DNA from 3 places in the Pseudarthrobacter sp. L1SW genome. Region 1 is predicted to be linked to each of the others. Evidence: predicted binding sites of a transcription regulator. Region 1 holds the regulator's gene; each other region holds the start of a gene.

What was found. The regulator Rex, encoded in region 1, represses fermentation and respiration genes when NADH is low (regulators of the CRP and FNR family bind a similar motif). The targets are predictions, from matches to a motif close to CTTGTGAANNNNTTCACAAG.
Region 2: KTR40_RS10910 (glyceraldehyde-3-phosphate dehydrogenase) is a predicted target of Rex. The motif match lies at 1,270-1,289, and genes of this name have one in related genera.
Region 3: benA (benzoate 1,2-dioxygenase large subunit) is a predicted target of Rex. The motif match lies at 4,205-4,224, and genes of this name have one in related genera.

The regions. Positions count from the first base shown of each region.
Region 1 covers NZ_CP078079.1:3,284,619-3,290,702, reverse strand. Annotated here, with positions in the region: gene KTR40_RS15280 (aminoglycoside phosphotransferase family protein) at 1-62, opposite strand, end outside; gene KTR40_RS15275 (hypothetical protein) at 66-323, opposite strand; gene KTR40_RS15270 (STAS/SEC14 domain-containing protein) at 432-806, shown strand; partial or broken gene KTR40_RS15265 (substrate-binding domain-containing protein) at 803-1,038, opposite strand; gene KTR40_RS15260 (3-deoxy-7-phosphoheptulonate synthase) at 1,293-2,435, shown strand; gene KTR40_RS15255 (helix-turn-helix domain-containing protein) at 2,590-2,802, shown strand; gene KTR40_RS15250 (30S ribosomal protein bS22) at 2,953-3,051, shown strand; gene KTR40_RS15245 (HAD family phosphatase) at 3,174-3,992, opposite strand; gene KTR40_RS15240 (glutaredoxin family protein) at 4,083-4,337, shown strand; gene KTR40_RS15235 (redox-sensing transcriptional repressor Rex) at 4,444-5,148, shown strand; gene KTR40_RS15230 (hypothetical protein) at 5,206-6,036, opposite strand.
Region 2 covers NZ_CP078079.1:2,366,104-2,372,187, reverse strand. Annotated here, with positions in the region: gene KTR40_RS10925 (YaaA family protein) at 1-211, opposite strand, end outside; RNA gene rnpB (RNase P RNA component class A) at 268-659, shown strand; gene KTR40_RS10915 (TspO/MBR family protein) at 705-1,247, shown strand; gene KTR40_RS10910 (glyceraldehyde-3-phosphate dehydrogenase) at 1,541-2,983, shown strand; gene KTR40_RS10905 (hypothetical protein) at 3,059-3,268, shown strand; gene KTR40_RS10900 (HNH endonuclease family protein) at 3,396-4,193, shown strand; gene def (peptide deformylase) at 4,203-4,775, opposite strand; tRNA gene KTR40_RS10890 (tRNA-His) at 4,902-4,974, opposite strand; gene orn (oligoribonuclease) at 5,103-5,690, opposite strand; gene mptB (polyprenol phosphomannose-dependent alpha 1,6 mannosyltransferase MptB) at 5,884-6,084, shown strand, end outside.
Region 3 covers NZ_CP078079.1:3,848,506-3,854,589, reverse strand. Annotated here, with positions in the region: gene KTR40_RS17880 (aldehyde dehydrogenase family protein) at 1-860, opposite strand, end outside; gene KTR40_RS17875 (TetR/AcrR family transcriptional regulator) at 959-1,597, opposite strand; gene KTR40_RS17870 (benzoate/H(+) symporter BenE family transporter) at 1,670-2,947, opposite strand; gene catA (catechol 1,2-dioxygenase) at 3,107-3,991, opposite strand; gene benA (benzoate 1,2-dioxygenase large subunit) at 4,318-5,703, shown strand; gene benB (benzoate 1,2-dioxygenase small subunit) at 5,739-6,084, shown strand, end outside.

The DNA of each region.
Region 1 (6,084 bases):
TCGAATGGCCCGAGCCAGGACGACAGCAGGCGCGTCTGCTCATCTGTTAGGAAACCGGGCATCCATCAGGCTATGTTCTCCACGGCCAGTTCCTCAACCGCCACGGCCAGGACGTCCATGTCGAACCAGGCGGCTGGCAGCACGTTGTGGACAAAGGCGTCGAATTCGAAGGGGTGGCAGCGCCCGCCGTGGTTCCAGTACATGATCCAGAGATCGATCAGGCCCCGGTCTTTGCGCCGCAGCAGGTCCCTGGCAGTGTGCCGCGCGTCATCCATAACCAATCCTTGCTTCTGCTCCCGGTCCCCCACAAGGGCAGTAGCCATGTTTGCCGCATTTGGTTCTGTCCCCTCCCGCGATTCCGGCAACAGGTCCGGAGGGATACGGCAAGATGGGAAAGTCATAGGAGTGCGCCCACGGAAGGGAGGCAGGTTTTGGAGCCTGTAAGTTTCGACGGCGGTAAAGGGACCGTGGAGCTGCGTTCAGACGGCATCATCCACCTGATTTGGGAACCTAACGTCCGGATAGAACTGCAGGACGCCCGGGCGGCCATGGCTGCCGTGAACCAGATAGCGGGGGACAGTACCTACCCGATGCTGGTGGACATGGCCACCACCGAGGACGTCACCAGGGCAGCGCGTTCCGTCTTCTCCATCCCTTGTGCTGCCAACAGGATTGCGCTGCTGGGAGCAAGCCCGGTGGACCGGATCTTCGCCAACTTTTTCCTCGGCGTGCATATCCCGCCCTGCCCCACCCGGTTTTTCACCTCCCGGACAGAGTCCATGGAATGGCTGCGGGCAGGTAATTAGTTGGTTTTTGTACTCTGCCGCACCACCAGTTCCGGCGTGAAGACCACCGAACGGTGCGTCGGGTTCTGAACTCCACCTCTTCGGCGAGGAGTTCGATTGTGGTGCGCCCCAGCGCCTCCGTGGGCTGCGGGATGGAGGTGGGGCCACCCACAAAGGCCAGTCGACGGCGGCAGGTGTCCAGCAGGTGCCGCGCAGCCAGGTACCCCCCCGCCTCGTCATCCACTGCTGCTGTCCCCAAGCAAAACGACACGTAGCGCTTCCTGGTTACGTGGGATTTGGTGTGCGTGCCGAAGCGCGGTTATGGTTCATGGCATGACTAACCGTTGGTATGCGTATTTTTCGTTGGCTCTGGAGGGGCCCGCGTCTAACTGACACGCATCCAACTTTCCTTCAGAGCCAACAGGGCAGAGATCATTCTCTGCCCTTCGCCGTTTCTCCGGCGGGTTCTGATCCGGGCCCGCTTCCCATCTGGAACAGGACCCGAACATGAACACCGCAACAGCCCCCACAAGCGCCGCCGCCGGCACCAAAGCCGCAAAATCGACGTCGAACCTGCGGGTCAGCGAATTCACCGCGCTGCCCACGCCCCAGGAAGTCATCGCGGAACTGCCGCTGGACGCCCGGACGGCGGACGTCGTCGAACGCGGACGCGACGAAGTCCGCGCCATCATGGACGGCGTGGACGACCGCCTGCTGGTCATCGTGGGACCCTGCTCCATCCATGATCCGAAAGCCGGGCTGGAGTACGCACGGCGGCTGGTCAGCCAGGCCGAGAAGCACAGGGAAGACCTGCTGATCGTCATGCGGACCTACTTCGAGAAGCCCCGTACAACGGTGGGCTGGAAGGGCCTGATCAACGATCCGCGGCTGGACGGCAGCCACGACATGGTCACCGGCCTCCGGACCGCACGGCGCTTCCTGCAGCAGGTCACCGCTCTGGGGCTGCCCACAGCCACCGAATTCCTGGAGCCGATCAGCCCGCAGTACATGGCGGACCTGATCTCCTGGGGCGCCATCGGGGCCCGCACCACCGAAAGCCAGATCCACCGGCAGCTCGCCTCCGGCCTGTCCATGCCCATCGGCTTCAAGAACGGGACCGACGGCGACCTCCAAGTAGCCATTGACGCTTGCGGTGCAGCGGGGGCCGCCCAGGCTTTCCTCGGCATCGATGGCGACGGCCGGGCCGCGCTGGTGTCCACCGCCGGAAACCCGGACACCCATGTCATCCTCCGCGGCGGGCGCAAGGGGCCGAACTACTCTGCCGCCGATGTCGAGGATGCCTCTGCGAAGCTGGCAAACAAGCAGCTGAACTCCCGCCTCATCGTTGACGCCAGCCACGCCAACAGCGGCAAAAGCCACCACCGCCAGGCCGAAGTGGCCCTGGAGATCGGCGCCCAGCTGGAAGACGGCGGCACCGCTGCCCAGGCGGTTGCCGGCGTCATGCTGGAAAGCTTCCTGGTGGGCGGCGCCCAGAACCTCGACGTCGCCGAGCACGCCGCGGGACGCACGGAACTCGTTTACGGGCAGAGCGTCACCGACGCCTGCATGGAGTGGGACGTTTCTGTTTCGGTCCTGGACCAGCTGGCCGCCTCCGCCCGCAAGCGGAGGAAGTCAACTCCCGTTAATTAGGGGGTGAAATAGGGGACCTTACTACTTTCACTTCTGCCACAGGAACATCTAGAGTATCTAGGTAGGTGGTTGGTGGATGGCTCAGCATCGGAACACCGCATTGGCATGAACATGGGGTCACTGTTGTCCATCCGTCAGCAAAGGAATATGGGAAATGTCGGCAGAACAGAACTTCTCAAACGCGAAGTTCCTCACCGTGGCTGAAGTCGCCCAGGTCATGCGCGTTTCCAAGATGACCGTGTACCGGCTGGTGCACTCCGGCGAGATGCCGGCAGTGCGCTTCGGACGCTCCTACCGGGTTCCGGAACAGGCCGTGGAGCAGTACCTCAAAGGTGCCGTGGTGGACGGCCATACCGAGACCGCCTGACACGCCTGTCCGTAGCCGCCTCCCGGAAGCGGTACCCTGTTAAGGAACGTTTTACGTCATTGTAAGAATCTGTCAGTTGTTCAGTTCGTAGCTCTGTCCACGAACCTTTTCCATCAGACAGGTACTGCATCTAGTTTGTGAGGAACTTTCGTGGGTTCAGTTATTAAGAAGCGTCGCAAGCGTATGGCCAAGAAGAAGCACCGCAAGCTGCTTCGCAAGACCCGTCACCAGCGCCGCAACAAGAAGTAGCAATACTTCGAACTGCGTGGAAATGCCCGCCGCCTTCCGAGGTGGCGGGCATTTCTGTGTCCTGGCCCAACCAGGTAGCGCCAAGTGTCGTTATGGGCGCTCAGAACGACACTTCGCGCCACCTAGATGCGGGGGCCTCGGATGCGGGCGAAGCCCTTCCAGAGCCCGTACACGGCGCCGCAGGCCGTTGCCGCCTTGAGCCCCAGGGTGGCTGCGCGGCGGCCGGCCCGGAAGTCGTAGACGGGCCAGTTGTTGTCCCGGGCGTGCCGGCGCAGGCGGGCATCCGGGTTGATGGCCACGGGATGCCCCACCAATGTCAGCAGGGGGATGTCGTTGTAGGAGTCGCTGTAGGCCCAGCAGCGCTTTAGGTCCAGCTCCTCGGCGTCGGCGATGGCCTGGACGGCGACCGCCTTGGCGGAGCCGTGCAGGATGTCTCCCACCAGCCGGCCCGTGTACATGCCCTCATGTATTTCGCCCACCGTTCCCAGCGCTCCGGTCAGCCCCAGCCGGGTGGAAATCACGGTGGCCACTTCAATGGGTGTGGCGGTGACCAGCCACACCCGGCGGCCAACACGCAGGTGCTGCTCCGCCAAGGCTTTGGCGCCGGGCCAGATCCGCGAGGCGATCATCTCGTCGTAGACCTCTTCGCCCAAGGCCTTAACGTCGTCGACAGTGATCCCCGCGGCCAGGGTGAGGGCGGAATCGCGCACCGCGTGGACATCGTCGATGTTCTCGCCGCGGGCCACGAACTTGAACTGCTTCCAGGCGAAGCCGGCGGCCTGGGTCATGGTGAAGGCGCCGCGCTGGTGCATCTTCCGTGCAACGTGGAACAGGCTGGCGCCGCGCATCAGGGTGTTGTCCACATCGAAGAACGCCGCCTCGCCCGGCTGCGGCGCAGCAACCGGCTTGGTGACTACGGCGACGTATTTCTCCTCGGGCATGGACTTGAGTCTAGCCAATCCACTGTTCATTCCACTGCGCCCTCGCGCTGGACGTCGCAGGGCTCCGGGCGACGGGGATACCGTTAAGGCATGGCCACACCCCGCGTCCTCCTCATCACCAAAGCAGACTGCCACCTTTGCGAAGACGCGCGCGACGCCGTCGGGCGGGTTACGGCCTTGCTGGGACTTGAGTGGAACGAAGAGTTGGTGGACCACCAGCCGGAACTGCGTGAGCGCTATGCGGAGGAAATCCCCGTGGTGCTGGTGGACGGCGTGCAGCGGGATTTCTGGAAAATAGACGAAGCCCGCCTGGAACGCGTGCTCCGGCGGGCCATGGCGCAGTAGGGGAGCAGTTCTTGTGATGGCTCGGGTATCGGTGCGGCACCTGCTTTGTTGGCATTGCTGATGGGGCTCTAGAGTGGAGTCACAACGCAATGCGAGGGAGGAGCTGGTGGCTTCGCTGGATTCAACTCCCCAGGCTGTCCCGGACCTGCCGGGAGCCACGGGCATGGCAGCCAAGCAGATTCCGCCGGCTGCGGTGGCACGGCTGACCCTCTACCTGCGCGCCCTCAACACCCTGCTCGCAGAGGGGGTGGAACGCGTCTCCTCAGAATCCCTCGCCGAGGCCTCCGGCGTCAGCTCCGCCACCCTGCGCAAGGACCTCTCCCACGTGGGCTCGTACGGAACCCGCGGCGTGGGCTACGAAGTGCAGTACCTGAGCCGGCACATCGCCGCCGCCCTGGGACTCACGCACGACTGGAAAGTGGCGATCGTGGGTGCCGGCAACCTGGGCAAGGCCCTGGCACGGTACGGCGGCTTTGAATCCCGCGGCTTTGACGTGGTTGCCATTTTTGACGCGGACCAGATGGTGGTGGGCAACGAAGTGGGTTGGCTGCGGGTAAGTGACGTGGCCGACCTGGAAACCGTGCTGCACCGCACGGGTGCCAACATGGTGGTGCTGGCACTGCCCGCCGCCGTGGCCCAGGATATTTGCGACCGCGTGGTTGCGGCCGGCGTCCGCAGCATTCTGAGTTTCGCGCCCGTGATGCTCCAGGTGCCGGAAGGGGTCAACCTCCGCAAGGTGGACATGGCAACGGAGCTGCAGATCCTTGCGTACCACGCACAGCGGGCGCAGGCCCCGGGCCAGACCGCCTAGGTTTCTGGCGGTACCGTCTGGTTCCGGGACCCACGCCCGCAGGGTGGTGTGGTTGGACTACCGGCCGTAGGGGTTGCCCATACCGCCGCCGTACGGGTTGGCGAACGGCTGCTGCCTCCGGAAATACGGAGCTGCGCCCGGCAGGTAGAGCAGCACAATGGCCGCGATTCCCAACAATGTGCCGATGGTCGCGAAGCTGGGAGGACTGAAGAGGCCGAGGACGGAAAGGGCCGCGAAGACTGTGCCCAGGATGCGTGCCCAGTTCTTGCCCTTGCGGACAAAGAACGCCACCAGCAGGTACAGCGCCAGGCCAATGATGGCAAACACCACCAGGGTGCCGGCGATGACGCCCTTCATATCCTCGTAGGTGACTCCCGCGCCGGTGCCCTGGACCTGGCTGTCGAAGACATCACGGAACCGGGGATCGTCCAGCGTGGCGAGGCCGGCAAGAGCGGAGACGACGAAGATGGCGGCCGAGGCGATCAGCAGCCAGAACGAAATGTTGACCAGCTGCGGGACGCCGGCGCTTCCAGAGGGCTGGGGCTGCTCCGACGGATACTGCGCGTAGGGGGACTGGCCGTACGGCTGCTGCCCGTACTGCGGGGCGTTCTGCCCGTACTGGGGTGCGCCGGACTGCTGTCCGTACTGCGGGGCGTTCTGTCCGTACTGGGGTGCGCCGGACTGCTGTCCGTACTGCGGGGCGTTCTGTCCGTACTGGGGTGCGCCGGACTGCTGTCCGTACTGCGGGGCGTTCTGCCCGTACTGGGGTGCGCCGGACTGCTGTCCGTACTGCGGGGTGTTCTGCCCGTAGCGCGGACCCTGCGAGCCAGACTCGGACCCGGACTCGGGATCGTTCGGAACGGGAGGCGGGACAGGGGGAGTACTCATGAGCGGTCCTTTTGCATGTCGGGTTCCAGGTAGGCTGCCGGGAATGGT
Region 2 (6,084 bases), 920 kb from region 1:
GGAGCCGGGTGTTGCGCTCGACGTCGTCCTTCAGGGAGGCCCCCACCCCCAGCAACGCGAGGGCATCGTCATGCGCGCTCACCGTCCCCAGCGCGTCCAGCACCTTGGCGCGACAGGAGTTCAGCTCCGGGAAGCTGAGGGAAGGCCAGTCGACGGCGGAACCACGGACCGCGGGTGTCTTGCCTTCGGAAGGGGGGAGCAGAATCAGCACCGTCCGATCCTACCGGCGGAGGGAAAGTGGCAGCGCCCCGGTAGACTGGACATGGATGGGTTGACCAGGCGGCCGCGCGTCACGCAAGTGGCTCGAGGAACGTCCGGGCTCCGCAGGGCAGGGTGGTGGGTAACGCCCACTCGGGGTAACCCGCAGGCCAGTGCCACAGAGAACAGACCGCCTGGGTCGCGCCGGTTTGAAAGCGGCACGAACCAGGTAAGGGTGAAACGGTGGTGTAAGAGACCACCAGCTTCCCGGGTGACCGGGAAGGCTAGGTAAACCCCACCCGGAGCAAGGCCAGACAGGACACGTTTGAGGGCTGCCCGCCCGAGTGTCCGGGTAGGCCGCTGGAGGGCGCCGGCAACGGCGCTCGTAGATGGATGGCCGCTACTCCCGCACCGGCAACGGGGCGGGAGCACAGAACCCGGCGTATCGGTCAACCCATCCACCCCGTCCGGTTTGACCTTGAGAGTTGTGTTGGGGATCCTGAACCGTGCCCGCAAATATTGACCCGCCCTCCGGCGACGGAGCCGCCGAACCGCGGGGTCCCGCCCGCGCACAGCAGGCCGTTGCCCTGGCCGGGTTCCTTGCGCTCTCCGCCGCTGCCTGGGCCCTCGCGTCAGTCCCCATCATCCTGCATTCGGCTGGCTGGTTCGCGGGATCGGCCAAGGCCCCCTGGATGCCGCCGGGCTGGATGTTCAGGAGCATGTGGATGCTCTTGTACGTGGGGGTGGCGGTCGCCGCCTGGCTCGTCTGGCGGAAAGGGGAGTTGAGGGGAGGTGCCCTGGCCGGGTATCTGGTCCAACTGGTGCTCAATGCCGCATGGCCGCTGGCCTTCTTCGGGCTCTTTCCGGTGTTTGGTGCTGCTGCCCTCTGGGCCGCTTTCTGTGTCATAGCCGGGCTTGCGGCCTCGCTTGCATTCCTCGTTGTGCGGTTCGGGCCGGTGAGCCCGGCTGCGGGCCTGCTGATGCTGCCCTATTTTTCCTGGGTGGTGTTTTCGTCCAGCCTCAATCTCTATTCGGCCATCCACAACTGACTCCCCGGACGCAAGGCCCTTCCCTGTGAGTGATTTCACGTGGTTCCGGCCGGTCAGGGGTAGCTGGCCAACTTAGAATGGAGACCGGACGCAGGAGTTCTTCCGCCCGGGTTGCCTTCGCAGCCGGCGGTTTTTCTTTGCACGCGATCCAGGCGCCTGGGGGCCGACCCCTGCAGGCGCGGGGGCCCCTGCACAACATGTGGTGGCCGACATCCGTGTACGAGGACGTACACGGCTGAACCGAGGAAGGTATTTCTGTGAGCCAGACGTCAGATTCTTGTCTTGATACGTGGATGGGCCGGGAGGCCCTCGCCGAGGCCATGATTCCGGTGATCGGCCGGCTGTACCGCGAGAACAACGTGGTCACCAGCATCCATGGCCGGAGTTTGATCAACAAATCCACCATGAACATCCTTAAGGCGCACCGCTTTGCACGCCGGATGAGCAAGGACGAGCTTCTCCTGGAGGAGACGGCGCCCCTGCTGAACACCCTGGCCGGACTCGAGCTCGGTGCCGCTGCCATCGACATCGCCCGGCTGAACCAGAAGTTCAAGGAAGAAGGCGACGGCGCCACGCTGGAAGAATTCCTGCGGGCGGAACTTGCCGACGTCGTGGGCAAGCGCGGCGGCGATGACCGCACCAGCACCGACGTGGTGCTTTACGGCTTCGGCCGGATCGGCCGGCTCCTGGCCCGCCTCCTCATCGAAAAGGCAGGCGGCGGACACGGCCTCCGCCTGCGCGCCATCGTGGTCCGCAAAGGTGCTGACAACGATCTCTCCAAGCGCGCCAGCCTCCTGCGCCGCGACTCGGTCCACGGCTCCTTCGAAGGGACCATTCGGATTGACGAGGAGGCCAACACCATCACGGCCAACGGCGTGCAGGTACAGGTCATCTACTCGGACAACCCCGCCACCATCGATTACACCGCCTACGGAATCAACAACGCCCTTGTGGTGGACAACACCGGACGCTGGCGTGACCGGGAGGGCTTGTCCCAGCACCTGCAGAGCAAGGGCGTGGCCCGGGTCCTGCTGACCGCCCCGGGCAAGGGCGATCTCAAGAACATCGTCCACGGCATCAACCACGGCACCATCGAGGACACCGACCAGATCGTCTCCGCCGCGTCCTGCACCACCAACGCCATCACGCCGGTGCTGAAGGCAATCAACGACAAGTTCGGCGTCGTGCACGGCCATGTGGAGACGGTGCACTCCTTCACGAACGACCAGAACCTGATCGACAACTTCCACAAGGGTGACCGGCGCGGCCGCTCGGCAGCACTGAACATGGTGATCACGGAGACCGGCGCCGCCAAGGCCGTGGCCAAGGCCCTGCCCGAACTGCTGGGCAAGCTGACCGGCAGCTCCATCCGCGTCCCCACCCCGGATGTTTCCCTCGCCATCCTGAACCTGAGCCTGGAGAACGGGACCACCAAGGACGAGGTCAACAACTACCTGCGTGAGATGTCGCTGCACTCGGACCTGCGCAAGCAGATCGACTACATCGACTCACCCGAAGTTGTTTCCACTGACTTCGTCGGTTCCCGCCGGGCCGGCATCGTGGACGGCCTGGCCACCGTGTCCACGGACAAGAACCTTGTGCTCTATGTCTGGTACGACAACGAGTTCGGCTACAGCTGCCAGGTGGTCCGCGTCATGGAGGAGATGGCCGGGGTTAACCCGCCTTCCTTCCCCGCAAAGGAATCCGCCGCGGCCCTGGCTGCGATCGCCGTTTAGGTTCCGGCCGCCGGTCCCGCGATTTCCCGGCTGATGGTGCTGGAATCAGCCGGGAAACGGGACCACACTGGTGGCATGGACAAAGATTCGACACTTCAGCACGAGACAACCCTTGAGCACGCCCTCGACGTGGCCAAAGCCAACCATAAGGAGGCCGTCCGGCTGCTGGAGGGCGCCCGCGCCGCGTACAAAACGGGCGACGTCGGAGAGGACCGGGTGCGCCAGCTGGAAGGACTGCTGGCAATCGCCGAGGAGGACCTCCGGCGGGTGATGCGGGAGCAGTAAGCCCCGCGGCGGAATACTTCCGCCAGCGCCGCCCACTTGCCCTCCACACTGTGGAAAACAGTGGGGAGGGCAGGCTGGTGGCCTAGGCTCTTCTGGTGCATGATGTCGCCGGAGGGGCTGGAGCCCCATGACTGTGAGCTGGTCTGCCTATCGGAGTGCGCGCCGTCGCTCCCGGCAGGCATGGGGCATCCTGGCAGTGGCTGCCGCCGCGGCGTTGGCGGCCCTGTCCTGGTTCTTTACTGCCGGCCAGTTTGCCTTGGCGGAGCCCGCCGTCGCAGGTCCCGCGGAGGCCCCAGTCTTTGATCCCGCCTGGATGAAGCCTGTCGTGCCAGTGCGCCCGGTGCCCCCGGGCAGTGCCCTCGCCGCATTGGAGGGGCTCGCCGTCAAGGGCCGCGCCGCCAAGGACAACTACGACCGCGAAGCCTTCGGCCAGGCGTGGCTGGACGTGGACCGGAACGGGTGCGACACCCGCAACGACATGCTCCGGCGTGACCTCACCGCCGTGGTGTTCATGGAGGGGTCCAGGTGCAAGGTGGCAGCAGGCACCATCCGGGAGCCTTATACCGGGCAGTCCATGGACTTCCGCCGCGGCTCCGAAAGCAGCCGCGCAGTCCAGATAGACCACGTCGTGGCCCTGGGCGACGCCTGGCAGAAGGGCGCCCAGGGGCTGACGGCCAAACAGCGCCAAAGCCTTGCCAACGATCCGCTGAACCTCATCGCCGCGGACGGCCCGGCAAACGAGGAGAAGGGTGCCGGCGATGCCGCAACGTGGCTTCCCAGGAACAAGTCCTTCCGCTGCCACTATGTGGCCCGCCAAATATCCGTCAAGGCAGCCTACGGACTCTGGGTCACTGAGGCGGAAAAGGACGCCATGAAGCGCGTGCTGGTGTCCTGCCCGGGCCAGTCCACCATTGCGGCGGGGTGACCGCCTGCTTTAGTGGCCGAACGGGTCAGGGTCGACGCCCGGCATCCAGGTCAGTCCGGGAACTCCCCAGCCGCTCTTCTTGGCCTGCTTCATGGCCTTGCGCGCGTAGCGGTCCATCAGCCGGTTGACGTAGAGCTTTCCGTCCAGGTGGTCATATTCGTGCTGGATGATCCTGGCAAACCAGCCGGTGGCTTCGAACCTGACGGGCTGTCCAAAACCGTCAAACCCTTCAACGCGTGCCCACTCGGCGCGCTTCAGGGGATACTGTCCGCCGGGGAAGGACAGGCAACCTTCCTCTTCCTCATCCGGGTCCGGTACCGCACCGGAAATCTTTGACAGGGTCAGGACCGGGTTGACCAGCACGCCCGTGGGCGGGGCGCCATCGTCGTTGGCGTACTTGTACACGAAGATCCTCTTGCCCACGCCTATCTGCGGAGCTGCGAGCCCCACGCCGTTGGCGGCGTCATTCGTTTCAAACATGTCCGCTATCAGGGTCCGCAGCTCGTCGTCGAACACTTCAACCTCGGAAGCGCGGCGGTGCAGTACGGGTTCTCCCCAGATGGTGATTGGCAGAACGGTCATCTTCAGCGGTCCTTCAGCGGTATCTCGTGCGAGGTGCAAGTGTGCGACGGTGAAAAAACGAAGGAGGCCGCACCGGATATCCGGTGCGGCCTCCTTCTTGGACGGCTGCACATACCGTCCCGTGAGGGTGAGCTACGGGGGTTGAACCCGCGACCTCCTGGACCACAACCAGGCGCTCTGCCAACTGAGCTAAGCCCACCATGTGCCTGCAGATTTACCGGCGGACCGGCGCTCTGGAAAGGCAACTCATATAGCTTACCTGCTCTTCAGGGGTGCTTTGTCCACTTTTGGGGTTTTCGCCCAAAATTCCGTCGAAGGTGACGCAGATTACCCTTCCTGCTGCCCGGTGTCCCCGGCGGACGTGATGTGGCGGGCAATCCGCTGGGCCGTTGAACTGTCCGGTCCCGGCGCGGGCACGAATACGGCTTCCCGGTAATAACGGAGCTCGTCGATGGAGTCCTTGATGTCCCCCAGGGCGCGGTGTCCGCCTTTTTTCGCCGGCGACTGGAAGTACGCCCTCGCGAACCAGCGGCGGGAAAGTTCCTTGATGGTGCTGACGTCGATCACCCGGTAGTGCAGGTGCTCAACCACCGCCGGCATGTCCCGGGACAGGAACACCCGGTCAGTGCCCACCGAGTTGCCACCCAGGGGCGCCTTGCGCGGGTCCGGCACCCATGCGGAGATGTACTCCATGACGGCGGCTTCCGCCTCGGCCATCGTCTTGCCGTGGGGCAGTTCCTTGAGGAGCCCCGATTTGGTGTGCATGTCCCGGACGAAATCGCTCATCTGGGCCACTGCGGCATCATCCGGTTTGATGACCACATCGACGCCGTCGCCGAGGATGTTCAGTTCGGAGTCGGTGACCAGCGCCGCCACCTCGATCAGGGCGTCATTCTTGATGTCCAGGCCGGTCATTTCGCAGTCGATCCAGACGATTCGTTCGTTAGATATAGGCACCGGACAAGCCTACCGTTACACCTCCAGGCCACCGTCCGATGCTAGGATTTCGAAGACGCGGCGGGTCATGCCGCTCCCGTGGGAATGCGCCCCGGCCGGCCGGTGCGCCGCCGGGCGAAACCGCAGACGAGATAGATTGGACAATCCTGAAATGACGGCGCCTGTGCCTGCGACGGGGGAGGCGGCGCCCGCCGCCACTGCCGCAGCGGGCGGCGCCGAAGTGGATAATCCCCGGTCCCCGCTCCTTGCCGGCTTCGTTGGGTCCATGTTCATGCTCATCGGGTCCTTGGGCGTGGGCTGGCTTGCCCCGGTCTCTGAACTCCGCAGGATGCCACTGTTCATCTGGATGCGC
Region 3 (6,084 bases), 560 kb from region 1:
ACGAACGCGCCGTTCAGGGCGTTGTCGACGGCGGCATCAAAGTCCGCGTCCGCGAACACCACGTTGGGGTTCTTGCCGCCCAGCTCCAGCGCCACCTTCTTGACGGTGCCGGCCGCGGCTGCCGCGATGCGCTTGCCGGTTTCCAAGCCGCCGGTGAAGGAAACGAGGTCGACGGCGGGATGTTCCGAGAGCGGTGCGCCCGCCTGCGCGCCGGGGCCGGTCACGAGATTGGCGACGCCGTCCGGCAGGCCGAGATCCTGCAGCAGCTGCATGGCCAGGATGCTGGTGGACGGGGTGAGTTCGGAGGGCTTGAGGACGAAGGTGCAGCCGGCAGCGAGGGCCGGGGCGATCTTCCACGCGGCCTGAAGCAGCGGGTAGTTCCAAGGCGTGATGAGGCCGCAGACACCCACGGGTTCGTAGACGATCCTGCTTACGACGGCGGGGTCCCCGGCGTCCACCACGCGGCCCGCCTGCTGCCCGGCAAGCCTGCCGAAGTATTCGAAGCAGGTGGCAATATCGTCCATGTCGATGCGGCTTTCGGCGATCCGCTTCCCGGTGTCCAGCGATTCGGCGCGGGCGAACTTTTCCCGCCGTTCGCGCAGTTCCGCCGCGACCTTCAGCAGGAAGGTGCCGCGCTCGGGTGCCGGGACGCTTGACCAGATGCCGGAATCGAAGGCCGCCCGCGCTGCCGCAATGGCTCGCTCCGCGTCCTCCCTGCCGGCCTCGGAGACCGTGGCGGCCAGTTCGCCGTCGGCCGGATTGTGGATGTGGCGCACTGCGCCTGACGCGGCCGGCTCCCACGAGCCGTTGATGAAGAGGGTGGATGCTGTCACGTCGGTAGACGGTGTGGCGTATGTCATACGGAGGACAGTAACGGAAGTTGAACGACTGTTCAATAGAAATTTGAACAGTCGTTCAATGTTACTCAGGTGGCCGTACCGGAGGGAATGCCGCGGTTTTAGTGCTCCCGAACGGCGCCAGGGCTGGCGGCGTCACCGCTGCTCCGCGCCTCGGCCGGGGCGAACGCGATCTCTTCAGTCCGCGTGATGCTTCGCTCTATGGCAGCCTTGTCCACACCCAGCAGCGAGGTCAGCCACATGCCGTTCTGGATGACCACGATGTCGGAGCCCCGGGCCCGGCATTCCTCCCAGGACAGCCCGGGTTGGGCGTTGGAGACCAGCGCCGCGAGCCCGTCGATATACCGGTCAAAGGCGGCAGCATTGATCTGCGCGTAGTCCTCGTCAGCCTGGGCGAGGGCCCACAGGTGCAGGCGCAGGGACAGGTAGCGTGTGGTCAGCAGGTCGGCGCCCGCCACCCGCCGCAGGGCCTTGCGCAACTGCTCATCCGGGGCCGAGGACGGATCCGGAGCCACCAGCAGCAGGTCGTGCTCGTCCACGCGGCGCAGGGCGGCGCGGATCAGGCTCGTCTTGTCGTCGTAGTAGTAGTTCACCAGGCCCAGCGCGACGCCGGCCTCGCGCGCCACTGCGCGCATGCTCACCCCTGAGATACCGTGGCGGGACAGCAGATCGAGCGCTGCTTCGAGAATGCGGGACTGCCTGTCGACCTGTTCGCCATTGTTCACGGTATTTGTCCCCATCTGGCCAGACTATTGCCAAACCCGGGGGAGTGCACTTTGGCGGCCCGGCGGCACGTCACTGCCCCTATCGCTTCATAGCTTCGCGTGGTGGGCCGGCTCCAGCAGCCGCGACACTGCGTAGCCAATGACGAGGCCCCAGAAGGCTGCGTGGATGTTGAACAGGTCCAGGCCGGAGATGGTGACCACGAAGGTCGCCAGCGCGCCCATCGTGAAAGTGGTGGAGAAGGCGGTCACGAACGCCTGCTGCAGCGCCCGCAGCATGGCGATTCCGCCCAGGACCAGGACGAATTCCCTGGGCGTGGACAGCATCAGCCGCGTCAGGGTGGGTGCCAGCGCAGCGCAGGCCAGCGCCAGGCAGCCATAGGTCACCGCTGCGGTGTACTGGCGTTCCTTAACGCCCGACGACGTCAACAGGGCATTCGTGGGCCCCGTCACGCAAGCGGAAACGGCGCCGAAGCAGGCGTTCAGCATGGAGAACGCCCCGGACACCATCGCAAAAACATTCACGGGCGGCCGGTGCCCCGCGGTCCGGAGCACGGCGATGCCCTGGCCGTTCTGGACGAACAGCACCGTCAGCGCCAGCGGCACCACCAACTCCAGCTGTGAAGCCCAGGTGAACTCCGGCGGGGTGAAGACGGGGGCGGCCAGCAACGGCCCGGGCATGCCGGCAACGAACTGCCCGCTCGCCGCTACGGCCAGGCAGCCGGCCAACAGGGTGCCGAGGACCGGCGGAAGGAACTTTCCCAGCGCGGGCACGGCGGTGAGGAGCAGGAACGCGCCCACCATCGGGGCGGCAACCGCCGGATTGGCCTGGGTTGAGGAGACGATGTCGGTGCCGAACCGGAGGAATACAGCTGCAACCATTGCCATGACGATCGGCATGGGAATCATGGCCATGATCCGCCGGATCACACCAGTGGCTCCCAGCGCCAAGATAAGCAGGCCTGCTGTGAAGAACGTGCCCACCACTTCCGGGAAGGACAGGTGCTGCAGCGAGGGCCCCAGCAGCACGGTGCCTGGAATGGACCAGGCAAAACCCAGCGGCTGCCGGTACAGCAGCGACATGGCCAGCGTGGCAGCGCCTCCGGAAAACAGGATGCCAAAAACCCAGGACGCGAGCTGTTCCTGGGTCAGCCCGCCGGCTGCGCCCACGGCCAGGGTGACGGCGATGGGTCCGGACGCGGTGAACACCAGCCCGATGGCGCCGTTCGACAGATAGGGCGGGGCTACGTCGCGCAGAAACCGGCGCGGTCCGGCGGGCCTGGCTCCGGGGCGTTCCAGCAGGGGCTGCGGGGCGGGTAGCGCGGCAGTGGCGGCCTCGGTGTCGATCGGGTCTTGACGAGGGGTCATCCTGGCTCCTGGCGGCATCGGCAGAGGGCGGCAAACGGTCATGAAAGGCAAACGGTCACGAAAAGCGGGTGCCCAAAATACAGGCGCCCCGGGAGCGCGTGCATCCCGGGGCGCCTCCGGTGCCGGGCAACACCCGGCGCCGGCTGTCAGCAGGAATTCCTACTTGGTCTGGCCTTCCTTGGCGAGGATGTAGTTGTAGACAACTTCCTCGCCGGCGCCGCCGTCCGTGCGGGGCCGGGGGTCCAGCATGAGTTCCGGCTTGACGGCCGATGCGATGTCGTCGGCGTTGTGCGGGTCGCCCGGGAAGTAGAGCTGCTGGGTGACGGGCTGGTAGCCGGGAGCCGAGACCTTGATGTGGATGTGGGCAGGACGCCAAGCGTGCCATCCTGCAGCCTCGATGAGCTGTCCACAGGCACCGTCCGTGGGGATCTGGTACGGCGCGGGGCGCATGGTGTTGATCTCGAAGCGACCCTCGTCGTCAGCCTTGACCGTGGCGCGGAAGAGCCACTCGGGCAGGCCCGGTGCGTACTGCGAGTAGAAGCCGGCGGCGTCCGCGTGCCAGATCTCCACCTGGGCGCCCTGGAGCGCGTTGCCGTTGGTGTCCGTGAACTGGCCGGTGAAGCGCAGCGGGGTGCCCTCTTCGCCGTCGCGCATCTCGACGGTGGCCGGTGTGGGAAGCTCGGGCGAACCGGGCACGTAGTAGGGTCCCTCGATGGTGCCCTTGGTGCCGGGGCGCTCCTGGGAGTTGACGTCCTCAACCGTGTGCTCAAGCCACACGTCGAGGAACAGGGGCCACTCGCCGTCGGTTCCTACCTTGATGAGCCAGGCCTTCAGGGCGTTGTACTCCTCGTAGGTGACCTGGTGCTCAACCACGATGTCGTTGGCGGCCTTGATCAGCGCACCGGCCAGGAGGCTCACGCGCTCCTTGGGCACGTGCAGCTCCGAGAGCTTGCCGGAGGCGGCGAAGCGTTCGGTGGCCTTCGAGCCGGCTTCAACGGCGGTGCCTTCGTTCTCGTTCCGGGTATCCACTTGGGTCTCAGTCATGGCGGTCTCCACCTTCGTCTTTGAATTGGGGCCAGGAAGGTTTCCTGCACCCGCCGCGGGACGCTGGCGCAGGGATCCTGCGGCCTTGCGGCATCGCGTGATGTCTGTCTCATCGTAGGTCCGAAGATAAGGACGCTACAAATATCGATAATGCCTATTTTCTGTCATTATCGGTACATAAAGACACCCTTGGTCGACCCTAGGTGTTTGCCTGATGTGAGCGCAGTCACGAGCGGGAAGAATTGCCCTAACGTCCCAGCTGGCACCGCTGCCCGGCCCGGACCTCCCGACCATCCGTCCAGCAATCTCCAATGGAGGAGCACGCCATGACCGAGAACCTGACCCATGCCCGCGAGGTCCTTGCCGACGCCGTGATCGATGACCGCGAGAACGGCATCATCCGGGCCAAGCGCGAGATCTTCACCGACCAGGAAATCTTCGAACTCGAGATGAAGCACATCTTCGAAGGCAATTGGGTGTACCTCGCCCACGAGTCCCAGATCCCCAACGTGGGGGACTACTTCACCACCTACATTGGACGTACTCCGGTGATGATCACCCGGGACAAGGACGAGAAGCTCAACTGCATCGTCAACGCCTGTTCGCACCGGGGCGCCATGCTGTGCCGCCGCAAGACGGACAACCGCACCACCTTCACCTGCCCGTTCCACGGCTGGACCTTCAAGAACTCCGGCGAACTGCTGAAGGTCAAGGATTCCCGCAATGCGGGTTACCCGGAAACGTTCAACAAAGAAGGGTCGCACGACCTCACCAAGGTTGCCCGCTTTGAGTCCTACCGTGGATTCCTTTTTGGCTCGCTGAAGGCGGACGTGCTCCCCCTTGAGCAGCATCTCGGCGACGCCACCAAAGTGATCGATTCCATTGTGGACCAGTCCCCCGAGGGCCTGGAGGTTCTGCGGGGATCCTCCACCTACACCTACGACGGCAACTGGAAAGTGCAGGCCGAGAACGGCGCAGACGGCTACCACGTCACGGCCGTGCACTGGAACTACGCCGCCACCACCGCCCGCCGCAGCGCCGGCGACTCCGCCAACAAGACCAAGGCCATGGACGCCGGCAAGTGGGGCAAGGTCAAGGGCGGCTTCTACTCCTACGACCACGGGCACCTGCTGCTGTGGCAGGAATGGACCAACCCCGAGGACCGTCCGCTGTGGGACCGCCGCGACGAGCTGGTGCAGAAGTACGGCGAGGAGATGGCGAACTTCATGATCAATATCTCGCGCAACCTTTGCCTCTACCCGAACGTGTACATCATGGACCAGTTCTCCTCGCAGATCCGCCACTTCCGGCCGATCTCCGCGGACCAGACCGAGGTAACGATCTACTGCATAGCCCCCAAGGGCGAGTCCCAGGAGAACCGCTCCAAGCGCATCCGGCAGTACGAGGACTTCTTCAACGCCACTGGCATGGCCACGCCGGACGACCTGGAAGAGTTCCGCTCCTGCAACAAGACCTACTGGGCCACCAGCGCCCCGTGGAACGATATGACGCGCGGTTCCACCCATGAGATCACCGGTCCGGACGAGCAGGCACAGGCCCTGGGCATGACCCGGGTGATCGCCTCCGGCGTGCGCACCGAGGATGAGGGGCTCTACCCCATCCAGCACGGGTACTGGAAGGAAGTCATGGACCGTGCCCTAGCGGAGGAAGAGGAGCGTTCAGCCTTGGAATCCGTTCCCGTCACCGCCTGAGAGAGCCCGCCGGAACCACAGAGAGCGCAGAACCCATGACCAACCTGACCCAAACCGCCCCGGCCCTGAAGACCGCGGAGGAGATCGCAACCCTCGAAACCGTCCGGGCCTTCCTTTACCGGGAAGCCCGCCTGCTGGACGACCGCCAGTTCGACGAGTGGCTCGAGTGCTACCACCCTGACTCCGAATTTTGGATGCCAGCGTGGGACGTCGACGACCAGCTGACGCAGGACCCCCAGAACGAAATCTCCCTCATCTATTACGACAACCGCGGCGGCATCGAAGACCGGGTCTTCCGGATCAAGACCGACCGGTCGTCGGCCACCTCCCTCCCCGAACCGCGCACCGGCCACAACATCACAGACATCGAGGTGCTGTCGA